Regions from separate parts of the Pontibacter rugosus genome, predicted to be linked through region 1. Evidence: riboswitches for the same ligand, from Rfam matches in the RefSeq annotation. Region 1 holds a riboswitch; each other region holds the start of a gene.

What was found. A riboswitch is a leader RNA that binds a small molecule or an ion and turns the genes downstream of it on or off. The one in region 1 is predicted to bind S-adenosylmethionine.
Region 2: linked by a shared signal. The riboswitch ahead of ACFQ2O_RS07470 (phosphoadenylyl-sulfate reductase) and the one ahead of ACFQ2O_RS11425 (Na+/H+ antiporter NhaC family protein) in region 1 are both predicted to bind S-adenosylmethionine.
Region 3: linked by a shared signal. The riboswitch ahead of ACFQ2O_RS02095 (O-acetylhomoserine aminocarboxypropyltransferase/cysteine synthase family protein) and the one ahead of ACFQ2O_RS11425 (Na+/H+ antiporter NhaC family protein) in region 1 are both predicted to bind S-adenosylmethionine.

Annotation. Positions count from the first base shown of each region.
Region 1 covers NZ_JBHTLD010000095.1:8,296-11,555, reverse strand. The annotation lists gene ACFQ2O_RS11430 (hypothetical protein) at 18-200, shown strand; gene ACFQ2O_RS11425 (Na+/H+ antiporter NhaC family protein) at 285-1,625, opposite strand; SAM riboswitch class I at 1,839-1,942, opposite strand; gene ACFQ2O_RS11420 (N-acetylmuramoyl-L-alanine amidase) at 2,103-3,023, shown strand.
Region 2 covers NZ_JBHTLD010000048.1:7,290-10,549, reverse strand. The annotation lists gene cysD (sulfate adenylyltransferase subunit CysD) at 1-708, opposite strand, end outside; gene ACFQ2O_RS07470 (phosphoadenylyl-sulfate reductase) at 817-1,536, opposite strand; SAM riboswitch class I at 1,849-1,952, opposite strand; gene ACFQ2O_RS07465 (hypothetical protein) at 2,150-2,869, opposite strand; gene ACFQ2O_RS07460 (hypothetical protein) at 3,151-3,260, shown strand, end outside.
Region 3 covers NZ_JBHTLD010000009.1:2,293-5,552, reverse strand. The annotation lists gene xseA (exodeoxyribonuclease VII large subunit) at 1-1,146, opposite strand, end outside; SAM riboswitch class I at 1,445-1,554, shown strand; gene ACFQ2O_RS02095 (O-acetylhomoserine aminocarboxypropyltransferase/cysteine synthase family protein) at 1,866-3,188, shown strand; gene metX (homoserine O-acetyltransferase MetX) at 3,196-3,260, shown strand, end outside.

The DNA of each region.
Region 1 (3,260 bases):
GCCCTGTACATGCGGCAATGCAGAAACACCTCCCTTTCTTCATTCAGGAGCAGCTTCAGGCACACAGCGTGATGCCCGAGGCCATAATGGGCTTGTTCGAGGAAGCAGAAAGCAGCGGCAATGGAAGTACGGCCGAGGCTGTACAGGTATGGCTCTGCGAGCCAGTAGAGCTGGAAGCTCTACACCATAATAGGCACTAGCTGCAAGCTAGCGCCAGCGGAGGAGGTAGTAAAGGGAGAGACAATAGAATGACCGCCAGTGTCTCCCCTTTTCAAAATTGACCTTTATAAAGCAGCCACTGTAGCTTCATCCGCTGGTTCTTTAGCCAGAAAATGATCCACGAAAGGCGTGTAAATGGCTAACAGTGCAAAGACAAGCAGCAAGTAAATGTACCAGGCATAAGACCATACATCTATGAATGAAAGCTGGCCTTCCGTAAAGCTGAGCAGGATCAGAATTTGTGCACCATAAGGTAGCAGCCCCTGCACCACACAGGCAAATACATCGATAATAGCAGCAGTTTTTCGCTTATCAATGCTATACTTGGTGCTGATCTCTTTGGCAACCTCACCTGTTACCACGATCGAAACGGTATTATTAGCAATAGCCGTATTGGTTCCACCTACTAAGGCTCCGATACCTGCTTGTGCAGATGTATACCCTTTTGTCGCTTTGCTGATCTTTTTCAGAAGGAAGGCTATCCCTCCGGCCTCACTTACCATCTGCGCCAGGCCACCTGTCAGCATAGAGAGCAGGAAAATCTCGATCATACCTGTAAAGCCTTCGTACACGCTGCGGCTAAACTGCAGCACATCCAGCTGATGGTTAATTAACCCTAGTGCACCTGAAGATAGGGTGCCTAGCGTGAGCACCACAAACACGTTCATACCTGAAATGGCCAGCGCGATTACCAGCAAGTATGGTAAAACCAGTAACCAGTAACCCTCCTGCACCGCCGGCAGCGCACCAGGTACTGCCGGTGTTGCCAGGCCGGTAATCAACAACAGCACCAGTGTAACCAGCGCAGCGGGTCCGGCTATCAGGATATTAACGCGGAATTTATCGCGCATGCTGCATCCCTGCGTTTGTGTGGCGGCAATAGTGGTGTCAGAAATAAAAGACAGGTTATCACCAAACATAGCTCCCCCCAGCAGCGTGCCCAATAACAGCGGCAACGAAGTATGGCTTTGGTTTGCCAGCCCTACCACAATCGGCCCCAGCGCTACAATAGCCCCTACCGAAGTACCTGTAGCTGTAGATAAAAACGCTGCCAGCAAGAAGACGCCAAGGCCTAAATACTGCACCGGCAACACACTCAGGCCCAGGTTTACAGTAGCATCTACACCGCCTACGGCTTTGGTAACAGTGGCAAAGGCACCAGCCAACAGGTAAATAAGGCACATGGTTACAATCTTGGTATCGCCACAACCACGGATAAGTGCTTCCACTTTGGCCTCTACGGAGCCGCGAAGTATGAAGAAAGCTGCAATTATACCCAGCACTACCGCCACAGGTGCTGGAAGCGCATAGAAATCATCCAGCAGAATTCCTGCACTTAAAAAGGTGAATACAAAAACCAGGAAGGGCAGCAAGGCATAGCCTCCTGTCTGTTTGATCTGTTTCATGAAAATGAGGAGCTGGTGAGCGCACAAGGCATGCCTGTACCACCAGCTTAATATTAGTTAAAAAACATTGATTGCTTTGCCTGGAACAGGCGGATAATAGGCAACCTTAGTTGCGAGAAAGTTTTAACAACAGCAACAACAACCGTTTACAAGGGCTGTTACAGAAGTATAAACCGGATAAATAGAAGCTTGAAGTAATACGCGCATTGGAATAATTTATAGTTCCCAAACCTGGGCAGGTGTTAGCACCTTTACGGCAGCAGCCGTGGTTGCTAGAGGTTCTCTGAGCCTGCTCTCTCCCCTCTTCTTTATAAATCTTGCATAAAGATGGCACAAAGGTAAGGTCACGATAATCAAAAAAGCAAACTATCAGTACAGGTTTTCTAACTCAAGATAGCCTAATGCATGCTGCTCTTGCAATTTTTGCTTGCGTTGATAAAGGTAATTTGTATAGCTTGAGGCGTATAAATGATGATCATGAAGTATAACGCCTCCGCCCTTTTATCTGTACTGCTCGCCTGTGCCACGCTCACTGCCTGCACACCTAACCCCTATGCCAGCACCAATAAAGCCCATCATAAACAGGTGAAGGCATTCGCTAAACAGCTACGGGTAACACCTGCCCTTACACCAGGAGAAGAGCAACTAAAGCAAGGTGATTACTGGGTGGGAACAACTAATTTCAGTATGCGGCGGCCCAACTTTGTAGTCATTCACCATACCGCACAAAACTCTACGGAGCAAACCCTGAACACCTTCACCCAGCCCAGCACACAAGTTAGTGCTCATTATGTGATTGGCCGCGACGGCAAAGTATACCACATGCTAAACGATAACCTCCGGGCCTGGCATGGCGGGGCTGCACGTTGGGGCAACGACACAGACCTTAACTCCTCTTCCATTGGCATCGAACTGGACAATAATGGCGCTGAACCTTTCTCGGAAGCTCAGACTGCTAGCTTGCTGCAGGTGCTGGACATGCTGAAGAAAACGTATAACATACCAACAGCTAATTTTATCGGCCACTCCGACATTGCTCCTACACGCAAAAACGACCCTAACCACACATTTCCGTGGAAGAAACTAGCTGAACACGGCTATGGCTTGTGGTACGATGAAGGCATACTAGAAAAGTATTTACAACCAGCTGCTCCTATCGTCATTTCAGATAGCACTGGTACGGCCCCAGCCATTATCTTACAGCCACAAGACACAGTCTCTACCATACCTTTTATATTCAATCCTAAAGAGGCATTACGCATCATCGGCTTTGACACCCGTGATTTGCCTGCTGCCATTCGTGCCTTTAAGCTGCACTTTGTTCAGGATGAGGTTAATGATGTTCTGACGGAAAAGGATAAGGTTATACTATATAATTTGTATCAGAAGTATATGTAAAAGAAGTATAAGCTTTCATAGCCTCTGTTCTTAAAATATTCAATTAAGCTATCTTTGCTGTTTGCTGTTATCGTCCTGCTCCCTCCGCTGGGATTAGTTTCTAACTCGTGTCTTAAAGTGGTGTAGGGTTTGTGACTCCACTTGCTTGGAAAGCCATACTTTCCGTTGCTGCTTTCTACAACTTACCTGGCGCAAGCATCGGCTGTATTGGTAACATATGTGTTTGCAACTAACCTC
Region 2 (3,260 bases), on a different contig from region 1:
ATCGTCCGGCTCCTGATAAATAAAGTCAGACCATGCCATCAGCTTCCCATCACGCACCAGGCATTCACGCTCATGTGTGTAGTAGATGTTCGGCAATTCAATGCCTTCACGTTTGATGTAATTCCATACGTCCAGTTCCGTCCAGTTTGAGATCGGGAACACACGTACGTTTTCGCCTTTTGTGATGCGGCCGTTGTAGATGTTCCACAGCTCCGGGCGCTGGCGTTTCGGGTCCCACTGGCCAAACTCGTCACGAACAGAGAAGATGCGCTCTTTGGCGCGGGCTTTTTCTTCGTCGCGGCGGGCACCACCAATGCAGGCATCAAAGCCAAACTCTTCGATGGTTTCCAAAAGGGTATGCGTCTGTAGCGCATTTCGGCTGGCGTAGCGGCCTTTCGGCTCTGACAAGCTCTTGCGTTTGATGGTGTCTTCCACGTTGCGCACGATCAGTTTCTCGCCCAGCTGCTCTGCTAATTCATCGCGGTAGCGGATGGCTTCCGGGAAGTTGTGGCCAGTGTCGATGTGCACCAGCGGGAACGGGAATTTACTCGGTCTAAAGGCTTTCTCAGCCAGGCGTACCAGTGTAATAGAATCTTTGCCGCCCGAAAAGAGCAGGGCTGGCTTTTCAAACTGCCCCGCTACCTCACGCATGATGTGGATGGCTTCTGCCTCCAACTGGTCGAGGTAATCCAGATATCTCTTTGTCATAATTTTGAATAGATGAATGAGCGAATGATTGAATTATGAAGTGGTAGAGTCTGTATCTGTCCTTTCATAAAGCATCATCCCTAATTCTGAATTTTTAATTCTTAACTCTTATCTCGCGTGCAAGCCGCATTCTTTTTTGGAGTTGTCTTCCCACCACCAGCGGCCGGCTCTGAAGTCTTCGCCTTCAGCAATGGCACGGGTACAAGGGGCGCAACCTATACTTACAAAGCCTTTGTCGTGCAGCGGGTTGTATGGGATGTTCAGCGTTTTTACAGCATCCTTTACATCCTCTAGCGACCAGTCCAGCAATGGGTTATACTTAATCAGTTGGTGGCCTTCGTCCCATTCCAGCAGTTGCAGGTCCTGGCGCGCACCTGATTGATCTGCGCGGATACCCGTCACCCAGATGTTCACTCCTTGCAGGGCGCGGTTCAGTGGCTCCACCTTACGGATGTAGCAGCACTGTTTTCTGTCGTCGATGGAGTTGTAGAAGCTCATGGGGCCTTTTTCGTTTACCAACTGCTCTACCGCCTCATGCTTCGGGAAGTATACTTCTATCTTTTTGCCGTAGTGGTTGTTGGTTTTGTGCAGCAGGGTATAGCTCTCGTTAAAGAGGCGGCCTGTATCCAGTGTGAACACCCGTATCGGCAGGTTATTTTCAAAAATATAATGCGTAACGAGTTGATCTTCTACACCAAGGCTGGAGGAAAAGGCGATGCTGCCTTGGAATTCCTGCGCCAGAATACGTAAGCCCTCTTCAGCCGGAATTTGAGACAGGGCAGTACGCAAGGTATCGAGCTTTGCCAGCAAATCTTGTGATAAATCCATGGGGTATACTTTAATCTCTTGAAAACTGAATTGGTAAATCTGGTTTTCGGTTTAGAGCCACAACCATGCCGTTTGCTTTACAAGCAGCCTGACGGGTAATCTTGGCTTATAACAAGAAGATAAGATTATAGGAGGTTAGCTCCTGAACCGAAACATTTGTGGGGGAGGTGCTATGCACTAGCACATACAACAGCAACAACAAGTCTGCTTTAGCTGTGCAGATGTTGTGAAAAGGGCAACATAAGCGGTGGCTGTACCACGGCCTGCCATTCTGATTGCTGATGTTGAGTAGTAGGTTTGCATTGCTATTCTAATTTATATGCCCCGGCCACACCGGGATAGGAATTGGCACCTTACCATTTTGGAGGTTGCCAGAGGGTCGTGGAGCCTAGTCTCTCGCCTCTTCTTTATAAATTTATTACAGACGTAACGTCCTTTGGTGTTCTGTATGCAAAAATACGGCTTTTTCTGAGATGTATAAGTTTTACGTGTAAAATATTGTAAAACAGCCATTCAAATCTGATACACGCCTCACAACGCAATAAACGGTGGCAAAGTTATAGTACGAACCTATCACCCTTACTCTTAGAAGCTTTATAAGAGGCAGTACGGCCTATGCTGCCAGTCGGGTAACATACTTTACAAGTGAGCGCTTTGCTATAGGCAACAGGGAGTGCTCTAAGGACATAGGTACCTTGGCCACAGCCAGGAAGGTAGCAGGATTCGGTAACTGCTGTCGTTCTTTTATCAGCTCTACTTTTAGCTGCTCGTGTGTTTTTGCCAGCCCACGCCTAACCGTTTGCAGGTGTGTAGTATGAATCCCCCTATACTTTTCATAGGTGTTCTCGAAAACAGTAATATTATACATATATACCAGTGTTTCTTTGCCTGTATAAGTGTCAAGGAACAAATAGCCTTCGTTGTGGTACATAGGTGTAATGCCTATTGGGTTAATTTCCAGGTGGCGTTCTACAAAATCATATAGCTCCTTACCCTCTTGCAAGGTGTCGCTGAAAAGGGGTGTGGCATATTGTATGATCTCTTCTATCTGCTGCATGGTCTCGTCATCTTCCACAATTTTCTCATACACCAGCTCTAGTTTCTCAAAATCGGCACGGCTGATGCGCTGCGGGAATTTTTCATAGACGAGTTGCTTGTGCTCTTTAACCTGTTGCAGGTTGCGGTAGTGCATAATAAGGTCCGAGAAAATAGGGTAGAGGCGCTGCTTTCCAAATTCATTCTTGGCAGCTTTCAGATAAGCCAGCAGCAGGTACTTCTTGTACTCAAAATCCAGAAGCCCCTCAGTAAGCCAGTTGACAGGTAGGGTGTTCATAGTCCTTCAACACTTAAGTTAAACGTGGTATTTAAACGAAAGGAGCATGGGTTTAGGTTGAGTAGTGATAGGTTATTTTGATACGTAAATTTTGCAGCTGTTTATGCTTAGTGATGTTGTATAGCTTGGGTACGCGGCAAGCAGCAACTAGGTGGAGGGGTGACAGAAAGCTCAGTCATAAGCGGTTTCATTGTTCACGAAAATTATGTCAAAGTATTTCTGAACAGGATAAAAAGGCACTACTTTAGATGCCTTTTTATCTAATTGTTTAGCTGTTGTTTATGAAGCGCAATCTCCTACACCTGCTGCTGTGTTTGCTGTTTATTACAAGTATAAGCTCCTGCGACAAAGACTCTGAGCTGAGCCTGCCGCCTGTCACGCAGGATGCCCG
Region 3 (3,260 bases), on a different contig from region 1:
ATCTTTTGTTTCGGAGTTAAGGTCTTTTTCCAGGTTACTTACGTGGTGCTTCTGCGCTTCGATGTAGGACTTTGGTTTAAGCAGCAATCCGCGGGAGAGTATCTCCAGTTTATCCTTTCGTGCCTGTAATATCTGTTTGGTGTTATTGTTTACCCGATGGCTGAGGCGCTCCAGCTGGTCATGTGCCAGTTTCATCTGCTGTGCCGAAAACATCCGGATGCTATCGAACAAGCTTTCGCTGTACTCTTCGGCAGCTCTGAACCTGTCAATCAGGAAACCCGCTACGGCCGTAGGTGTCTTCAGGCGCGTGTTCGCTACCAAATCGGCTATACTTTCGTCGCGCTCATGCCCAATACCCGTCAGCACCGGCAACGGAGATTTTCCGATGGATGCGGCTATCTTATAGTCATCAAAGCAGCTTAGGTCTGTCTGGGAACCACCGCCACGAATCAGCACGATTACATCATATTGATCTTTATACTTGCTGATTTTGGCAAAAGCACTGGCTACAGAAGCCGGAGCCTCGTTGCCCTGCACAGTGGCCGGAAACAACGTTGTGCTGAAGGTATAGCCGTAGCTATTGTTTTGCAGCTGATGCACAAAATCCTGGAAACCGGCAGCCGTGGCAGAGGAGATAATGGCCAAGCGCTGCGGCACCATCGGCAGCTCTAGCGCCTTGTTCGCCTCCATCAGCCCCTCAGCTTCTAAACGCTTCAAGGTTTCCTGCCGCTGGCGCGCAAGGTCACCGATCGTATAGTTGGGATCAATGTTGGTAATGTCGAGGCTAAGGCCATAAAGCTCGTGAAACCGCACTGTTGCCTGCAACAGCACCTTTAGCCCTGCCTTCAGCGGCTGGCCTGTTTTTTCCTCGAAGTGGCGGCCCAGCATCTGGTAACGCGAGCCCCAGATAGTAGCGCGGGCCTGTGCCAGCATTTGCCGGGCATCGTCGCCTTTATCTACCAGGGTAAGGTAGCAGTGGCCTTTGCGGCGGTCTACGTTTACCTGTGCTATCTCAGCCACCACCCAATAGCTATCTGGAAAAGCAAGCTCCAACTCCTCGCGTATCTGCTGGTGCAGGGCATGCAGGGAGAGGGGGCCAGGTTGTTCCTGGTGGCTTATACTATGGCTGATATAGATATGGGACATCGCTCGCTCAATAAAATTTCACCTGCACTACCAGCAGATTGCCGGCTCCTAAGGCTCTAAGATAAAGCTTTCTTCACAAAAACACAGAACACCAAATATGTAAAATCATGATTTAAAGATAAATAGAGACCCTGATGCAAGCGGCTGCAAGTATAGTTAAATAATGTATGGCCTCTAATGCTTTAATTTTCAGGAGGATAAAGTATGTGTTGTGAAAAAATGTTGTTTTTGTTTGGCTTTTTAAAAATTCGTCCCGTATAATTGCAACATCAAGTCAATTGTCCCTTTTGCGGATATTGATTTATAAAGAAGCGTGGAGAGACAGGCTCTATGAAGCGCTAGCAACCTAACTACCGTGGTTAAGGTGCTAATTCCTGAGTTCGGCAGGGTGCCGGACGAATATAAATTGATACGAAAATGAACAAGGGAATTAAGCCAACACAACTCGTAGTATCATTTGCACCGGCAGGGTATAACCTGTCGCAAAATCTTTATTTAGCTCCTGCTAAACAATTTGTCATGCGCACGCCCATGTGCAGCATGTGTTACTGTTGTTGATCATCCAAGTATAAAAATCCTGTTTTCAGAACGGCTTAGTGGCAGATGTTAAGTCTGCTGCTATGGCTACGCTGTAAACAAATCAGGCTTTTTGCGGCTCAACAGCATCCTTTCTTTTAGTTTATATTTTCCCAAGCTAACCTTATTAAATCAGCATAATTATGTCACAAGCATTGCATTTCGAAACACTACAGCTACACGCAGGCCAGGAAATAGATCCAACAACACAGTCGCGTGCGGTGCCTATTTACCAGACTACTTCTTATGCTTTTAAAAACGCCGAACACGGTGCTAACCTGTTTGCACTCAAAGAATTTGGCAACATCTATACCCGCATCATGAATCCTACCTCTGATGTGTTTGAAAAACGCATTGCGGCGCTGGAAGGTGGTGTGGCGGCCGTGGCAGTAGCATCAGGACAGGCGGCGCAGTTTATAGCTCTTAACAACATACTGGAGGCCGGAGATAATTTTGTTACCACAAATTACCTGTATGGCGGTACTTACAACCAGTTTAAAGTATCGTTCAAGCGACTGGGTATAGAGGCAAGGTTTGCTGAAAGTGATGAGGCAGAAAGCTATGAAAAATTGATTGACGATAGGACGAAAGCCATTTATGTAGAAACCATCGGCAATCCGCGTTTCAACATTCCGGATTTCGAAGCCATTGCCGCACTTGCTAAGAAGCATGACATTCCGTTGGTGGTAGATAATACGTTTGGTGCAGGAGGTTATTTGTTCCGCCCGCTGGAGCACGGCGCTAATGTGGTGGTTGAATCTGCTACAAAATGGATTGGAGGCCACGGCACAAGTATAGGCGGTGTGATTGTAGACGGCGGTAACTTTAACTGGGGCAACGGCAAATTTAAACAGTTTTCGGAGCCAAGCGAAGGCTACCACGGCCTTAACTTCTGGGAAGTTTTTGGATCGGACGGACCTTTCGGTAACATAGCTTTCGCCATACGTGCCCGTGTCGAAGGCCTGCGTGATTTTGGCCCTGCCATTAGCCCTTTTAATTCTTTCCTGCTACTGCAGGGACTCGAAACACTTTCGCTGCGCGTGGATAGAACGGTGCAGAACGCGCAGGCGCTGGCTGAATGGCTGGAGCAGCATGAGCAGGTAGAGAGTGTAAATTACCCAGGCCTTGAGAGCAGCCCATACCATTCGTTAGCTAAGAAATACCTAAAGCGAGGCTTTGGTGGAGTATTGTCTTTTAAGCTGAAAGGCGATCAGCAGCAGGCAGAGAAATTCGTAAACAGCCTGGAACTGGTTAGCCATTTAGCTAACGTGGGCGATGCCAAAACCCTTATCATACATCCTGCTTCTACCACGCACCAGCAGCTGTCAGAAAAAGAGCAGCTAAACGCAGGCGTGGAGCCAACGCTGCTGCGCATTTCCGCAGGCATCGAGCATATAGAAGACATTAAAGCAGATATAGCGCAAGCCTTTGCTAAAGTACAGGCAGAAGAGCCAGCCGCAGTTTAAAATTACTATGCCAACACCTCAGTTATTTCACCATCAACAAGAGTTTCAGCTGGAGTCCGGAGCTACACTTCC